One region of the Gordonia sp. SCSIO 19800 genome, then DNA from elsewhere that is predicted to be linked to it. Evidence: riboswitches for the same ligand, from Rfam matches in the RefSeq annotation. Region 1 holds a riboswitch; the other holds the start of a gene.
The links. Region 1 has a riboswitch for S-adenosylmethionine ahead of KB201_RS01005 (bifunctional o-acetylhomoserine/o-acetylserine sulfhydrylase). Riboswitches for the same ligand answer to the same signal wherever they lie in the genome.
Positions count from the first base shown of each region.

Region 2: another riboswitch for S-adenosylmethionine. It lies ahead of KB201_RS17665 (aminotransferase class V-fold PLP-dependent enzyme); the one in region 1 lies ahead of KB201_RS01005 (bifunctional o-acetylhomoserine/o-acetylserine sulfhydrylase).

Region 1 is NZ_JAGRQM010000001.1:216,939-224,522, forward strand. It holds gene trpS (tryptophan--tRNA ligase) at 1-569, opposite strand, end outside; gene KB201_RS00980 (exodeoxyribonuclease III) at 593-1,429, opposite strand; gene KB201_RS00985 (bacterioferritin-associated ferredoxin) at 1,579-1,761, shown strand; gene bfr (bacterioferritin) at 1,862-2,347, shown strand; gene KB201_RS00995 (MFS transporter) at 2,426-3,703, opposite strand; gene KB201_RS01000 (cutinase family protein) at 3,795-5,495, opposite strand; SAM riboswitch class IV at 5,764-5,884, shown strand; gene KB201_RS01005 (bifunctional o-acetylhomoserine/o-acetylserine sulfhydrylase) at 5,947-7,281, shown strand; gene KB201_RS01010 (homoserine O-acetyltransferase) at 7,298-7,584, shown strand, end outside.
Region 2 is NZ_JAGRQM010000017.1:7,921-15,504, reverse strand. It holds gene tilS (tRNA lysidine(34) synthetase TilS) at 1-387, opposite strand, end outside; gene KB201_RS17685 (zinc-dependent metalloprotease) at 384-1,514, opposite strand; gene dacB (D-alanyl-D-alanine carboxypeptidase/D-alanyl-D-alanine-endopeptidase) at 1,511-2,914, opposite strand; gene KB201_RS17675 (inorganic diphosphatase) at 3,079-3,591, shown strand; gene KB201_RS17670 (hypothetical protein) at 3,754-4,254, opposite strand; gene KB201_RS17665 (aminotransferase class V-fold PLP-dependent enzyme) at 4,251-5,177, opposite strand; SAM riboswitch class IV at 5,197-5,310, opposite strand; gene KB201_RS17660 (isochorismate synthase MenF) at 5,418-6,494, shown strand; gene KB201_RS17655 (O-succinylhomoserine sulfhydrylase) at 6,513-7,584, opposite strand, start outside.

The DNA of each region.
Region 1 (7,584 bases):
AGCACCTTGCCGAACCGGGAGTTGAATCGCTGGGCGAGGTCGCGGGTGAGTTCGAGATGCTGCCGCTGGTCCTCCCCGACCGGAACCCGATCGACCTGAAAGGCGAGGATGTCCGCGGCCATCAGGATGGGGTAGGTGAACAGGCCGACGCCCGCCGCGTCGACGCCCTGCTTGGCCGACTTGTCCTTGAACTGGGTCATCCGGCTGGCCTCGCCGAAACCGGTGATGCACGACAGGACCCACGTCAGCTGGGCGATCTCGGGGATGTGGGACTGCACATAGATCGTCGACCGCTCGGGGTCCACACCGACGGCGAGCAATTGCGCGACGCTCAGGCGGGTGCGTTCGGCGAGGACCTTGGGGTCGAACGGCACCGTGAGTGCGTGCATGTCCGGGATGAAGTAGAACGCCTCGAAGTCGTCCTGCAAGGCCACCCACTGCCGGACCGCACCGAGATAGTTCCCGAGGTGGAAGGAGTCACTCGTCGGCTGGATACCGGACAGCACACGCGGACGGGTCGGCATTGACTCGGCCGCGGGCTCTCCGTTGCGCTCTACGTCGCTGGTCATGACGCCCAGTTTGTCAGACCCGGTCACTCGTACCGCACGGTGACCGGAGCGTGGTCGGACCAGCGGAGGTCGTAGGCCGCCGCACGTTCCACCTCGGCCTTGGTCGCCCGGCCGGCCAGCATCTTGTTGGTGAGCTGATAGTCGATCCGCCATCCGGAATCGTTGTCGAAGGCCTTACCGCGCCACGACCACCACGAGTAGGGCCCGGCGTCGTCGGGAAAGAGTTCGCGCATGACGTCGCGCCACCCGGCGGCGAGCAGGTCGGCCACCCAGGCCCGTTCGTGCGGTAGGAAGCCGGGGCTCTTGAGATTGCCCTTCCAGTTCTTGATGTCGGCTTCGGCGGGCGCGATGTTCCAGTCGCCACCCACGACGACGTGGCGGCGTCGACGGACCAACCGATCCAGGTATGCGCCGAACTCACGCATGAAACGGACCTTCTCGTCGTGCTTGGCGATGTCCTTCTCGGCGTCGGAGAGCGCGGCACCCTTCGGCAGGTACAGGCTTCCCGCGGTCAGCGGTCCCAGGTCGGTGTCGACGTCGACTTCGAGATAGCGGCCGAGGTCGTCGAACTCCGCGCTCCCGAATCCGACGCGCACCGCCGACGGCGCGCTACGTGTCAGCACACCGACGCCCGCGTGACCCTTCACCGAGGACTCGCTCATCGTCAGATGCCATCCGGTGTCGAGCACCGGCACCAGCGCGTCGCGGGCGAGTTCCTCGCTCGCGCGGACCTCCTGCAGCAGGACCACATCCGGTCCAGATGTGTCGAGCCAGGGCAGCAGGCCGCGGTTGGCCTCCGATCGATGTTTGACCGCTGCGCGGATTCCGTTGACGTTCACCGTGGAGATCGTGAGTGGCACGGGGCCACATCCTACGGCGGCGGTCCGACAGCCCATCGGCCGTGATCGCGCCACTCGGACAGCGTCGATAAAAGGTAAGGCAACCCTTGTGCGGACACCCTAAAATATGTAAGCATTGCCTAATCCAGGCACGAAGGTGAGTTTCCGAGATGTTCGTTTGCATATGCCGCGCCGTCACCGTGGACGAGGTCCATGCGCACTGCGATGCGGGCGCGTACACGGTCGACGCGATCAGCGACCGCTGCGGCGCGGGCGAAGGCTGCGGGACCTGCCTGGACGAACTGCACACCATCCTGAGCGAAAGGGCGTCAACCGCGACGACCGCTGCATGACCTGACCTCCGACCCGACGAACCTCGCGCGAGACGACGCGCGGGGGGTTTTGTCGTGTTACGGTTCGAACGGACATACACGGGAAATGGGAGGCGGACAGATGCGTGGCGACCCCGAGGTCATCGACCTCCTCAACGAACAGCTCACGAGTGAGCTGACCGCGATCAACCAGTACTTCCTGCACGCGAAGATGCAGCAGAGCTGGGGTCTCACCGAGATCGCCGCGAAGACACGGGCCGAGTCGATCGAGGAGATGACTCACGCCGAGGTCCTGACCGACCGCATCCTGTTCCTCGACGCCCTGCCCAACTATCAGCGCCTGCTGCCGCTGCGTATTGGGCAGTCGATCCGGGAGCAGTTCGAGTCGGACATGTCGATCGAGGTCGAGGTGGTGGAACGACTCCGCCCCGGAATCGCGATGTGCCGGTCCAAGGGCGACATCACCAGCGCCAACCTCTTGGAGCAGATCCTCGCCGACGAAGAGGAACACATCGACTATCTCGAGACGCAACTCGAGCTGATCAACAAGCTCGGCGAGCAGCTCTACCTGTCGAAGACGATCGCCACACCGCCCACGAACGGCTGATTGCACCGACTCGACGACACGAGGGCCGACCGGACTTATCCGGTCGGCCCTCGTCGTAGGTAGAACGGCCGCGCTCGTTCAGGACCCGACGGGCTGGCGCCGCGCGGTCGCGAGGGCCACGACGGTGACCGCGATACCCGCCACCGCGAGCATCACCCCGACCACCGACGGCGCCAGGTATCCGTAGCCGGCACCGACCACCACGCCACCGAGCAGCGCTCCGGCCGCGTTGGCGATGTTGAGCGCGGAATGGTTCAGGGCCGCGGCCAGGGTCTGTGCATCGGCCGCCACATCCATCAGCCTGGTCTGCAGCGCGGGTAGCATCATCGATCCCGTGAGCGCCACGAGGTAGGTGAGGATCAATGCCGCCCAAGCATTCTCGGCCAGCACCGCAAAAGCGCCGAGGGAGACTGCGGTGGCGGTGAGTCCGCCGAGGATTGCCACCGCCACGCTGCGGTCGGCGACATAACCGCCGACGAAGTTGCCGGTCACCATTCCCAGTCCGTACAACATCAGGGCGAACGGCACGACCGACACCGACAGCCCGGTGTCGGTGGTCAGCGCAGAGTTGAGGTACGTGTAGAACGCGAACATCCCACCGAACCCGACGGTTCCGATGACCAGTGTGAACCAGACCTGGGACCGCTTGAGTGCACCGAGCTCGGTGAGCGGGTCGGTGGTCTTCATCCCGCTGAGCGCGGGAAGCACCCGGATCAGCGCGACGACGGTGGCGATTCCGATCACGACCACGATCGCGAACGCGGACCGCCAGCCGAACGTCTCGCCGAGCCAGGCGGCCGCCGGTACGCCGAGGACGTTCGCGACGGACAGACCGAGCATCACCTGTCCCACGGCCTTGCCACGGTTGCGCGGGCCGGCCAGATGAGCGGCGACCAGAGCCGCGACACCGAAGTAGGCGCCGTGCGGGAGGCCGGCGACGAATCTCGCCACCAGCAGCAAACCGTGATCCGGTGCGAGGACGGTCGCGAGGTTGCCGACCGTGAACGCCACCATCAAGCCGATCAGAAGCGTCCGACGGGACATCCGCGCGGTGAGCGCCGCAATCAGCGGCGCACCCACCACCACACCCATCGCGTAGGCCGAGATGACATGTCCGGCAGTCGGTTCCGAGACACCCAGAGATCCGGCGATGTTGGGCAGGAGGCCCATGGCGACGAACTCGGTCGTCCCGATCCCGAATCCACCCAGCGCAAGGGCGAGGATCGTCCACCGACGCACCCGGCGGGACACCTCGGCCGATTCGGCCCGCGCGGGGCTGCGGAGTTCCCCGGCGGTGGACGGACCCGTCAGTGAGGGGTCGGCCGGGGCTTCGGTCGTCGAGAGAGCATCAGGCACGGTTGATGCCAACCCGCGCCCGTCAGCGCTGATTCCTCAGCCGGTGGTGAGTTCATTCACACGCGCAGTGTCCTCAGCATCGCGCGGGGTGTCAGTCGCCGGCTTCGGAGCCCCCATCGCTGTCGGGCTCGGACGGATCTGGGGAGGGCCCGTCTGGATCCGAAGCCGTGTCGGACGAGCCGGCCCTCTCGCCGTCCTCTCCCCCGTGACCGTCGGTTCCAGACGTCTTGACATCGCTTCCCGAGGGATCGGTGACGGCCGGCGAGTCGTCGTCGCGAGGCGGGGCAGGCGCGGGCTCCGCGTCCGGCGTACCGGTCTCGGTATCGGTGCCCGTGTCGGCCCCCGAGGACGTGTCGGTCGTGTGGCCCACCGGGGGCTGCTCGGCCGGTGACGGGTCGGTGGCATCCGGTTCGGCACCCCGGGCCGCCGACGGCTCGGACGAGGGGCCGGACCCGCCCACTTCGTCAGCGCGGACCGGCCCCACGGACTCGTCGGGTACGGCTGCCAGTCGCGCGAACGTGGACGATCGCAGGTGCGACGTGTCCGCCGCGAGAATCGTGACGGCGCCGCCCTCCGACGCCACCGGCCCGATGAGCGCGCCCGCCCAGTATCGGACGAAATTGACCGGCAGCAGGACGATGCTGCGCACGCTGGCAGCCAGGGCGCTGACACCGCGCACGAACCGAGCCGGTGTCGCGGTGACGATGCCCTGCAGGATGTCCTCGAAGACGAAGATGTCGGGTAGGTATGCGCCGTACCCGAGACGTGGGAGTGGCGGCAGCAAGCCCTGCACCAGCCGGACCACCGGCTGCAGATTCGCCAGTTCGATGCCGAACGGAAGCCCGATGGTCGGACGATCGGACAAGAAATCGCCGATGGCGCCCTGGTAGCCGAGGTTGCGAGCCCAGCCCTGGACGAGTTCGGCGAGTGCGGAGTCCGCAGCGACCATACAGACGCCGTCCGCACATTCGACCGGACGTTTCGCCCACGTGTATCCCGGCTGCAGCGGGTTGCCCGACATCTCCTCTGGATACAGGAAATGCTTGACCTGGTAGCCGAGGATGCCGTCGATGGCGCCGATCGGGTCGTAGACGGGATCGGGCAGGTCGCAGATCGGGTCGCCCTCGATGCACACCGACACGACCCGGTCGCTGACCGTCCCGAAGCCGGCGTCCGTGCTGCCGGCACCACGCGACCCCGACATGGTCAGGCCCGGGATGATCCCGATCAGCGACAACTCGATACCTCGCCCGGTCTTGTCACCGGCCTGCCGCGGATCCGAATACAGCTCGCCCGACACCCCGACGTCGGAGATCACGACGTCGTCGCTGGGATCGTCGGGCGTGTTCGCGACATCGAACTTCCGGCCGGTGCCGATACCGGCGAGCACGTCTCCCGCGATGCGCGCCCCTTGCGAATAGCCCGTCACCACCACCGGCGGCTCGGACCCGCACGCGTCTCGATACGACGAGATCGCCGACGCCGTCGATGCGATCCCCTGTTCGGTACTGCGGTCGTACCCCGTCGCTCCGAGCGGCCATATGGTCGCCGGGTAGGGCGCGTTGATCACCTCATAGCCCTGCTCGCGGTAACGCTCCTTGACGCCCTCGAGCAATAGCGACTCAGCGTCGACGGTCCCCCCGACCACCACGACGGCACCGCTGCACGAGGGCCCGCCGGCTGTCGCCGCCGCCACCCCGGTGAAGCCGAATGCGGCGAGGGTCGACAACGTCGACATCGAGGCGACCAACAGAGCGACGCGTCGGGTCCGGAGATGAGCCATCACGGCCATGAGCGCTCCTGTGCGAACCCGGACCACCTGAGCGGAGCATTCCGGTGCAGCCGGGGCTGTCCCGAACTCTAGATCCGCGATCGCGGAACCGACAGCACGCTGAGCGTCGCTAACTACCTTGACCAGTGGTTTCGTATCTGACCACACCCGATTTCACTCGGTCGGAGGACAGCCACCGGCACCCTTCCGGTGCACTTCTCAAGGGTTGGGCGCGGCGTGACCGGGACGGTTCTCGGGCGCTCACATCCGTGTTATATCCTTGTCGCCAGGTCATGAGTATCAGTGCGAAGCCCCGGCTGGCTGATCGGCAACCCTCCTTCCGCGGTGGGGTGCTCCGGGTGATGACCGGGTTGCGGGATCGCAGTGGCGATCCCCGGCAAGCGCGGGTCCGAAGGTCGGACCCCAACAGGGTCGAGTTGGCCCTGCCGACCGTAGAAAGTGATGAATCGCCATGTCTGATGTCCCTGACGGCACCCTCGACAGCAACGATCCCAGCGAGAACTGGAGCTTCGAGACGAAGCAGATCCACGTCGGGCAGTCCGCGGACGCGGTGACCAACGCCCGTGCGCTGCCGATCTACCAGACGACGTCGTATGTCTTCAACGACACCCAGCACGCGGCCAATCTCTTCGGTCTCGCCGAACCGGGCAACATCTACACACGCATCATGAATCCCACGCAGGATGCCGTCGAGCAGCGGATCGCCGCGCTCGAGGGCGGCGTCGCCGCGCTGCTCGTCGCGTCGGGCCAGGCCGCCGAGACCTACGCGATCCTCAACGCCGTCGAGACCGGCGGGCACGTGGTGTCCAGCCCCCGCCTCTACGGCGGCACGTACAACCTCTTCCACTACACACTGCCCAAACTCGGGGTCGAGGTGAGCTTCGTCGAGGACCCCGAGGACCCGGCGTCGTGGCAGGCCGCGGTCAAGGACAACACCCGCGCGTTCTTCGGTGAGTCGATCTCCAACCCCAACAACGAGATCCTCGACATCTCGGGGATCGCGGAGGTCGCGCACCGCAACGGCGTACCCCTCATCATCGACAACACCGTCGCCACCCCGTACCTGATCAGCCCGCTGGCCCACGGCGCCGACATCGTCGTGCACTCGGCGACGAAGTACATCGGCGGTCACGGCACCGCGATCGGCGGCGTCATCGTCGACGGCGGCACCTTCGACTGGCGGGTCCAGCGCGACGGGAAGGACCTGTTCCCCGGTTTCACCACGCCGGACCCGAGCTACCACGGTGCTGTCTTCGCCGACCTGGGCGCGCCCGCCTTCGCACTCAAGGCACGCGTGCAGTGGTTGCGTGACACCGGCGCGGCGATCTCCCCGTTCAACGCGTTCCTGTTGGCACAGGGCCTGGAGACGCTGAGTCTGCGCATCGAGCGCCACGTCGCCAACGCGCAGAAGGTCGCCGCCTTCCTCGATGCACACCCGCAGGTCGAGTCCGTGGCGTACGCGGGTCTGGAGTCCTCGCCCTGGTACAAGCGCGGTCAGGAATTGGCCCCGAAGGGTCAGGGTGCGATCATCGCCTTCGAGATCCAGGGCGGAGTGGACGCCGGCAAGAAGTTCGTGGACGCGCTCAGCCTGCACAGCCACGTCGCCAACATCGGCGATGTGCGGTCGCTGGTCATCCACCCCGCCTCGACCACACACAGCCAGCTCACCCCCGAGGAGCAGCTCGCCGCGGGCGTGGCCCCGGGACTGGTCCGGCTCGCCGTGGGCATCGAGGGAATCGACGACATCTTGGCCGATCTCGAACAGGGATTCGCGGCGGCCAAGTGAAACAGGTGAGGCAGCTTTGTCGGTGAGTATCGACCTGAATGCGACAGCATCTGATCAGCCCGACTGGGAGACCCTCCCGGACGGGGAACTCGTCGGCATTCCCATCGGCTCGTTGCCTCTCGACAGCGGAGCACGGATCGACGACGTCACCCTGGCGTTCCAGCGCTGGGGGACGTTGTCGCCGTCCCGCGACAACGTCATCCTCACGCTCCACGCACTGACCGGCGACTCGCACGTCACCGGACCCGCCGACGCCGACCACGACTCGGCCGGATGGTGGGACGGGCTGATCGGCCCGGGACA
Region 2 (7,584 bases), on a different contig from region 1:
CCCGGATCCGCGTGCCAGTCCCAACAGCACGGTCTCTGCCTGGTCGTCCGCGGTGTGGCCGAGCAGGACCGGCCGGCCGTCGCGGGCCTGCTCGAGCGCCGCATATCGCGCGTCACGTGCGGCGGCCTCGAGACCGCCCCGCCACCCGACCCGCACCGGGAGAATTCGCACGCGGGCACCGAGGGACTCCGCCGTGCGCGCCGCCGCCGCGGCCACCTGCGTCGAACCCGGTTGGAGGCCGTGGTCGACGATCAGCGCGGTGACGTCCAGACCGGCGCCGACGGCGGCTGCGGTCAGCGCGAGCGAGTCCGGTCCGCCGGAGAGGCCCACACAGACCTGCGGCCCCGAGAGATGAGCGGCCGCGAACTCCGCGACCGCCCGTCTCACAAGACCCGCTGAATCCATGCCTGCGGGTCGTCGATCTCGCTCGGCAGCGGCATCGTGTCCGGCGAGGTCCACACGACGTTGAACCGCTCCATCCCGACGGCCTCGACCACCGCGTCGACGAAGGCCTTGCCGCGGATGTACTGCGCGAGCTTGGCGTCCATCCCGATGAGCGCCCGGATGAGCCGCTGGACCGGGTTCTGGGGTGCGGTGCGACGTTTGTCGAAGGCGGCTCGGATGCTCGCCACCGACGGCACATGCGCCGGTCCCACGGCGTCCATGACATGGTCGGCGTGACCCTCGAGCAGCGTGCCCAGGACCATCATGCGTTGGAAGGCGGCGTGCTGCTCCGGGCTCTGCAGCAGTTGCATCGCCCCGATCACACCCTTGTCGCGCGGACCGTCGGAACCCTTGAGCGCCTTGGTCATCCGCGTGACGATCTCGGTGGTCGACTCGCCGGCGTCGGAGGTCAGCGCGGCCACGTTGTCCTGCATGTAGTCGCGCAGCCACGGATTGGCGGAGAACTGCACGCGGTGGGTCACCTCGTGCAGGCACACCCACAACCGGAAGTCCGACGGAACCACCTTGAGCTGGCGTTCGACGTTGATGATGTTCGGCGTCACCACCATCAACACCCCGGGCTCGCCGGTGTCCGGATCCGGCGTGAACGGGTCGTACTGACCGAGGATCGCGGTCGACAGGAACGCGAGGAGTCCACCCGCCTGGAGGCCACCGAATCGGGCCCCGAGTCCGGGCGATCCCGCATCGATCGACTCGTCGGAGCCGAGCATCGAGCGCATCGACCGGGATGCGGCGTCGATCCACCCGGCCCGGTCGAGGACCCGGGTGGTCGGTACGCGAAGGCCGTCGGCGAGCCCGGTGACCTCACGGACCGGGGCTTCGGCCCGGGTCGCGGCGTCGGCCAGTTCCGTACGGGCCGCCTCGTAGGTGTAGGCCGTGGTCTTGGGACCGGGACGGGTGAGACGTTTCGCGGTCGACGCCGCGAGCAACCAGTCGATCTGCGACCCGATGCCCGGTTGACGGTCGGCGGTCTCGGCGACCTCGGTGGTCCCGGTTCCGGTGATCCCGGCGTCGGTGACGTCCGATCCGGCGATTCCTGAAGTGGTCATCGGCACCCGCACTCTCTCAGTTGACCCACCACGGCGTCGAGGGCGGGTCGCGCGTCCGCCGGCGAGGTGCCGCCGGACATCAGGGCGAACGACAGCACGCGGCCGTCGACTGTCTGCACTATGCCGGTCAACGAACTGACCCCGGTGAGTGTTCCGGTCTTGGCGCGTGCCCAGCCCGCGCCCGGGTTGCCCGGGGCGTCGAACCGGTCCGCGAGCGTACCGGTGCCACCGGCGATCGGCAGCCCGTCGAGCATCGGGCGCAGCGCCGGCCGGCTGGGCCCGCTGGCGGCCGTCATCACGGCGTCGAGCAGTTCCGGCGTGGTGCGGTTGGCGTAGGAGATCCCCGACGCATCGTGCAGGGTGGTGCCCGCCCACTGGTCCGGGAACATCGACGACAGGACCTGTTCGATCGCCTCCACGCCGCCGGCGTGCGTGGGCGGCCCGCCCCGGTGCACCGACAGTTCGATGGCCAGGGTCTCGGCGAGCACGTTGTCGCTGTAGCGCAGCATGTCGTTGACCCGGGTGACCAGCGGCGCCGACTGGACCTTCGCGATGACGCGGTCGTTCCCCGATGCGGCTGCGCCGGAACCGGTCACCTCCGTGACGGGACCCTCCACGCCGAGAGCCGCGGCCAGCGCCTCGCCGGCCATGATGCCCGGTTCCGCGGTGCGCGGCGAGTACTCGTCGAGCGGTTCGAGCCGGGCGCCGTCGACCATCAGCGATTCGATCGGCGCTATGTCGCCACCCTGGATGTCCCGGCGGTCCCAGGTGGTGTCCATCGTCGGACCCGAGAACGCGCTCAGGTCGACGGCCACCGACGTCACCGGGATCTCGGTGTCCTCGATCTGCCGCGCGAGGTCGGCGATGCGACCGGGGTCGGTGTAGAAGGTGTCGGTGCCGGCGGGCTGTGCGGACAGGGTCGGGTCACCCGCACCTCGGAGGATAATCTGCCCGTTGCTGCCGGCCACCACCGTCGTGGTCAGTCGCTGATCGTGCGGCACGGCTTCGAGGACGGCCGCGGCCGAGAGGACCTTGGCGTTCGACGCGGGGATCCGCGGACGCTCGGGGTTGCTGGTCCACAGGACGGTGCCGGTCAGCGAGTCGCTGATCATGCCGGTGAGTTCGCCGAGCGCCGGATCCCGCAGTGCCGGCGCGATGGCCCGCGACACACCGCTCGGCGTGGGCTCCGGCGCGGAGGCGACCACCGGGTCGATCCGGGGGTCGACGGCGATCGCGGCGGGCTGCGGGGGAACCCCCGGCGGCAGTTCGGGTTCCCGGTCGAGCCGGAGCGCGATGACCACCGAGGCCGTCGCGACGAGGGCCAGGATCACCACCGCGGTGATCGTCCACCACAGAAGTCTCCGACCGGAACGACCGCCGTTTCGGGTGGATGCGCCCACAAAGCCTCCGGGTCTCTCGCGGTTGACGGTCGATGGAACGGCCCGGACATACGCACAACAAGGGGTACGAACATCGAGGTCGCCGGACCAACAGTATCGTTGGGGCAGCGTGCGGGCGTTTCGGCCCGACGCGGCATCCCCGATCAAGACTGCCAGGAGGAACTGTGGAATTCGATGTGACCATCGAGATCCCCAAAGGTGGCCGCAACAAGTACGAGGTCGACCACGAGACGGGCAAGGTCTACCTCGACCGCTACCTGTACACCTCGATGGGCTACCCGGCCGACTACGGCTACATCGACGGCACCCTCGGTGAGGACGGCGACCCGCTCGACGCGATGGTCCTGCTCCCCGAGTCGGTGTTCCCCGGCATCATCGTGCGCGCACGGGTCGTCGGCATGTACACCATGACCGACGAGGCCGGTGGCGACGACAAGCTGCTCTGCGTCCCCGCCCAGGACGTGCGCTGGGACCACATCAAGGACATCTCCGACGTGTCCGAATACGAGCTGGGACCCATCGCCCACTTCTTCGAGCACTACAAGGACCTCGAGCCGGGCAAGGAGGTCGACCCGGGCGGATGGGTCGGCCGCGACCAGGCCGAGAAGATCGCACAGGAGGCCATCGATCGCCTCGCTGCGCACCCCGACGCGGCCAACGAGCCCTCGCGCGGCTGATCTCTCCCACACACGAGACCGCCGGCACCATCATCCGAGATGGTGTCGGCGGTCTTGTCTGGTCACCAGGTGGCTTCGACTCGGCGCCTCGACCTCCACGCGCTCCTTCGTCGCTTGCTCGGCCCGGCGGCTACGCTCGGTGCCGGCTCAACCAGCAGTGGGTCAGGCCACGCGGTACCGCTGCTCGGCGAGCACCGGCAGGATCTGTTCGCGGATGCGGCGTTCGGTGGCCGCGCCGTCGATCGGGATGAGGATCACGGCGTCGGCGACCTCGGCTGCGTAGATGTCGCGGACCAGCGTGATCAGTCCGTGTGTCGTCCCGATGTAGCGGATGGTCCCCGAACTCGTCTCCGACGACGCGTCCACCGCCGCAGCAGCGGCCGTGCGCGCCGACGCGGCGTCCGGCGCGACGGCCACCTCCACCTCGAGTGCGACCACGAACTTGGCCTGATCGTGGCTGCCGGCCCGGAGCAGGGAGCGGGCGCGCTGCGCCTCGCGGAGGGTCTCCCGCCGCACGACGATCGGAAACGTCTGTGCGAGATCGTCTCCCGCGAGCGCGATCTGGAATCCCGGACGTCCGATGCTGATCGGGGCCGTCGGGGTGGCAGTCGGTGCGGCGATCACGGTGCCGCGGTCAGCACGTGCGTCGAGTTCGATGGTCATCTATTCACCCCTGGTCGAGTTCGGTCGGTCTGTTCGGTTCGCGCCCGGAATGCATCGAGAATCCGGTCGATGTCGTCGACGGTGGTGCCCGCTCCGAAACTCGCGCGCACCGTGTCGGCCGGCGGTGCGAGGCCGTCGACGGTGTAGCCCGCGACTCCCGCGCGGTCGGTGGAATCGGTGAAGATCCGCAGCGGCGTGAAGCCGCCGATCGCGGCCAGGCCGGCGTCGAGACGTTCGGCGAGGCGGCGTTCATGCAGGCCGATCGTCTCGGGTCCGAGATCGGCGAGCACCCGACACGCCTCGGCGACCGCGATCGCCCCGGGAACGCCGTCGGCGTCCGGCGAGGCATCGACATCGGCGGCGTCGAACCAGTCACGACGACCGATGAGAACGCCGGCGCCATCCGTCCTACGACCTGGTTCACCGAACGCCAGGTAGTCGATGCCGTGGCTGACGACGGAGACGGGCCGGTGCCCGACGAGTTGCGCGGCGTCGACCAGGATGCGGGCCCCGGACCGGTGCGCGAGCGAGGCGAGCCGGCCGATCGGCAGCACCTCGCCGGTGATGTCCGATACCGCGGTCACGACCAGGAACGATGCCGGCGCCGAGGCGAGCTCGGTCTCCAGCGCGACCAAGGTGTCCTCGATGGTCTCGCAGGCCGGGACGAACCGCGCCCGGTCGCGCCCCTGCCGTGGTGCGCACCACCGCAGCAGGTCGGCGCCCTGCCCGATGTCGAGGACGACGACGTCGCCAGGAGTGATGCGCGCCGCGAGGTCGAGGGCAACGGCGGCATCGCGGGTGAAGACGACGGTGTCGTCGACCCGCGCACGGACGAACTGCCGCACCGATTCCCGGGCGGCGTCGAAGCGGACGTCGACTGCGGGCGACAGGCGACCGGCGGGTGCGGACAGGACAGCGGTCACGGCAGGAAACTCCTCAGACAATTCGCGCTTGCCGCGTCCGGTCGGTACGCGGCCGGGTCGTCACCCGGAGCACCCCACCGCGAAGGAGGGTTGCCGACCAGCGAGCCGGGGCTTGTCACTGGCACTCATGACCTACGACCAAGGGTCGTCGATCTCGCGCGGACGTGTCAATTTTCACTCAACGTGATCGGAAGTTAGGGCACACTTACCTGTAGCGTGTCAGGGGTGTCAGCGACTGATGTGTTCGTGTTGTCCCGCCCGCACGGCACCGTGCGGGGCATGGGCGCGGTCCGTGCGTTCACCGACGTCGACGCCGCCTCGGCCGCCCTGCGCGCCGGGACCGTCGACGGTCTGACCGGCGCGATCCCCTTCGACCTCGCCGAGCCCGCCGCGCTGGTGGTGCCCGAAGTCCTGCACGTCGACGCGGCGCCGCTGGCAGGCACACCACCGCTGACGCGCACCCCGGTGTCGACGACCCTGCACCCCACGGCCGACGAGCACCGCGAACGTGTCGCACACGCGGTGAAGCGGATCGTCGCCGGCGACGTCGGCAAGGTCGTACTCGCCCGCAGCGTCGACATCGTGCTCGACGCCGAGGTCGAGCCTCTGCGACTCCTCGACGCACTGGCGGGCGGCAATGCCGGACACAACGCATTCGGTGTCGATCTCGGCGCGGCCACCGGCTCGGGTTCGTGGCTGTTGGGCGCGAGTCCCGAAGTGTTGCTGCGCAAGTCGGGTTCCGTCGTCACCTGCCACCCGTACGCGGGATCGGCGCCGCGGTCACCCGACCCGGTCGTCGACCGCGCCGCTGCCGACGGATTGTTCTCCTCGGCAAAGGATCTCGCCGAGCACGCCTTCGTCGTCGACCACCTGCGAGACCGGTTGGGACACCTCTGCGACGACGTCGACGCGCCGTCGACCCCGCAATTACAGTCGACCGGGGAGGTCTGGCATCTGGCCACTCCGATCCGCGCGCGGCTTCGGGACCCGGCGACCACTGCGCTCGATCTCGCACTCCTGCTCGGCCCCACCCCGGCGGTCTGCGGCACGCCGAGTGATGTTGCCGCGCAGATCATCCGCGAGGTCGAGGGTGAGCGCGGCTTCTATGCGGGGGCGGTCGGCTGGTGCGACGCCGCCGGCGACGGGGAGTGGATGGTCACCATCCGGTGCCTCGAACTCGAGGCCGATCGTCGCAGCCTCCGGACGTGGGCCGGCGGCGGTATCGTCGAACACTCCGACCCGCAGGGCGAACTCGAGGAGACGGCGTTCAAGCTGCGGACGGTCCTGAACGCGTTGGGCATCGCCGCACTCGACTGAGTCACCCTCTCCCGCTTCTCAGCCCAGCGCGTGGTCCAGGTCGCCCAACAGGTCGTCGACCCCTTCGAGGCCGACCGACAGCCGCACCACCGAGTCACTCAGACCGATCGCCGCGCGTCCCTCGGGACCCATCGCACGATGAGTGGTGGTCGCCGGATGCGTGATCAGCGACTTCGAATCTCCGAGATTGTTGGAGATGTCGACGATCCGCAGGCCGTTGAGGACCTCGAAGGCGCGCTTCTTGCCGTCGATGCCGTCGTGGTCGTTGAGCTCGAAGGTCACCACCGTGCCGCCGCCGGACATCTGCGACTTCGCCAAGTCGTACTGCGGATGTGACTGCAGGAAGGGGTATTTGACCCAACGCACGCGCGGATCGCTCTCGAGGAACTCGGCGATCCGCAGCGCCGACGACACCGAGGCGTCGACGCGCAGACGCATCGTCTCCAGCCCCTTCACGAGGGTCCAGGCGTTGAACGGACTGAGTGCCGGACCGGTGTGTCGCATGAGTTGCTGCACCGGACCGTCGACGTACTCCTTGGTTCCGAGTACCGCGCCACCCATGACGCGCCCCTGGCCGTCGATGTGCTTGGTGCCCGAGTACACGATGACGTCGGCGCCGAGTTCGAGACCCCGCTGCAGCAGCGGGGTGGCGAAGACGTTGTCCAGCACCACCTGTGCGCCCGCGGCGTGCGCCAGTTCCGAGACCTTCACGACGTCGACGAGGCTCTGCATCGGGTTCGACGGTGTCTCGAAGAACACCGCGTCGGTGGGCTTGGACAGGGCCCGCTCCCACTGCTCGAGGTCTTCACCGTCGACGAACTCGGTCTCGATCCCCCAGCGCGGGAGGATCTCGTTGCAGACCACGAAGCAGGAACCGAACAGGCTGCGGGCGGCGACGAGACGGTCGCCGGCCTTCAACAGTGCACCGAGCGCGACGAACACCGCGGCCATGCCGCTCGCGGTGGCGAAACACGCCTCCGCGCCCTCGAGCCGGCGCAACCGCTCCTGGAACATCTCGACGGTCGGATTTCCGTAGCGCGAGTAGACGAATCGTTCGTCCTCGCCGGTGAAGGCTCGCTCGGCGGCCTCG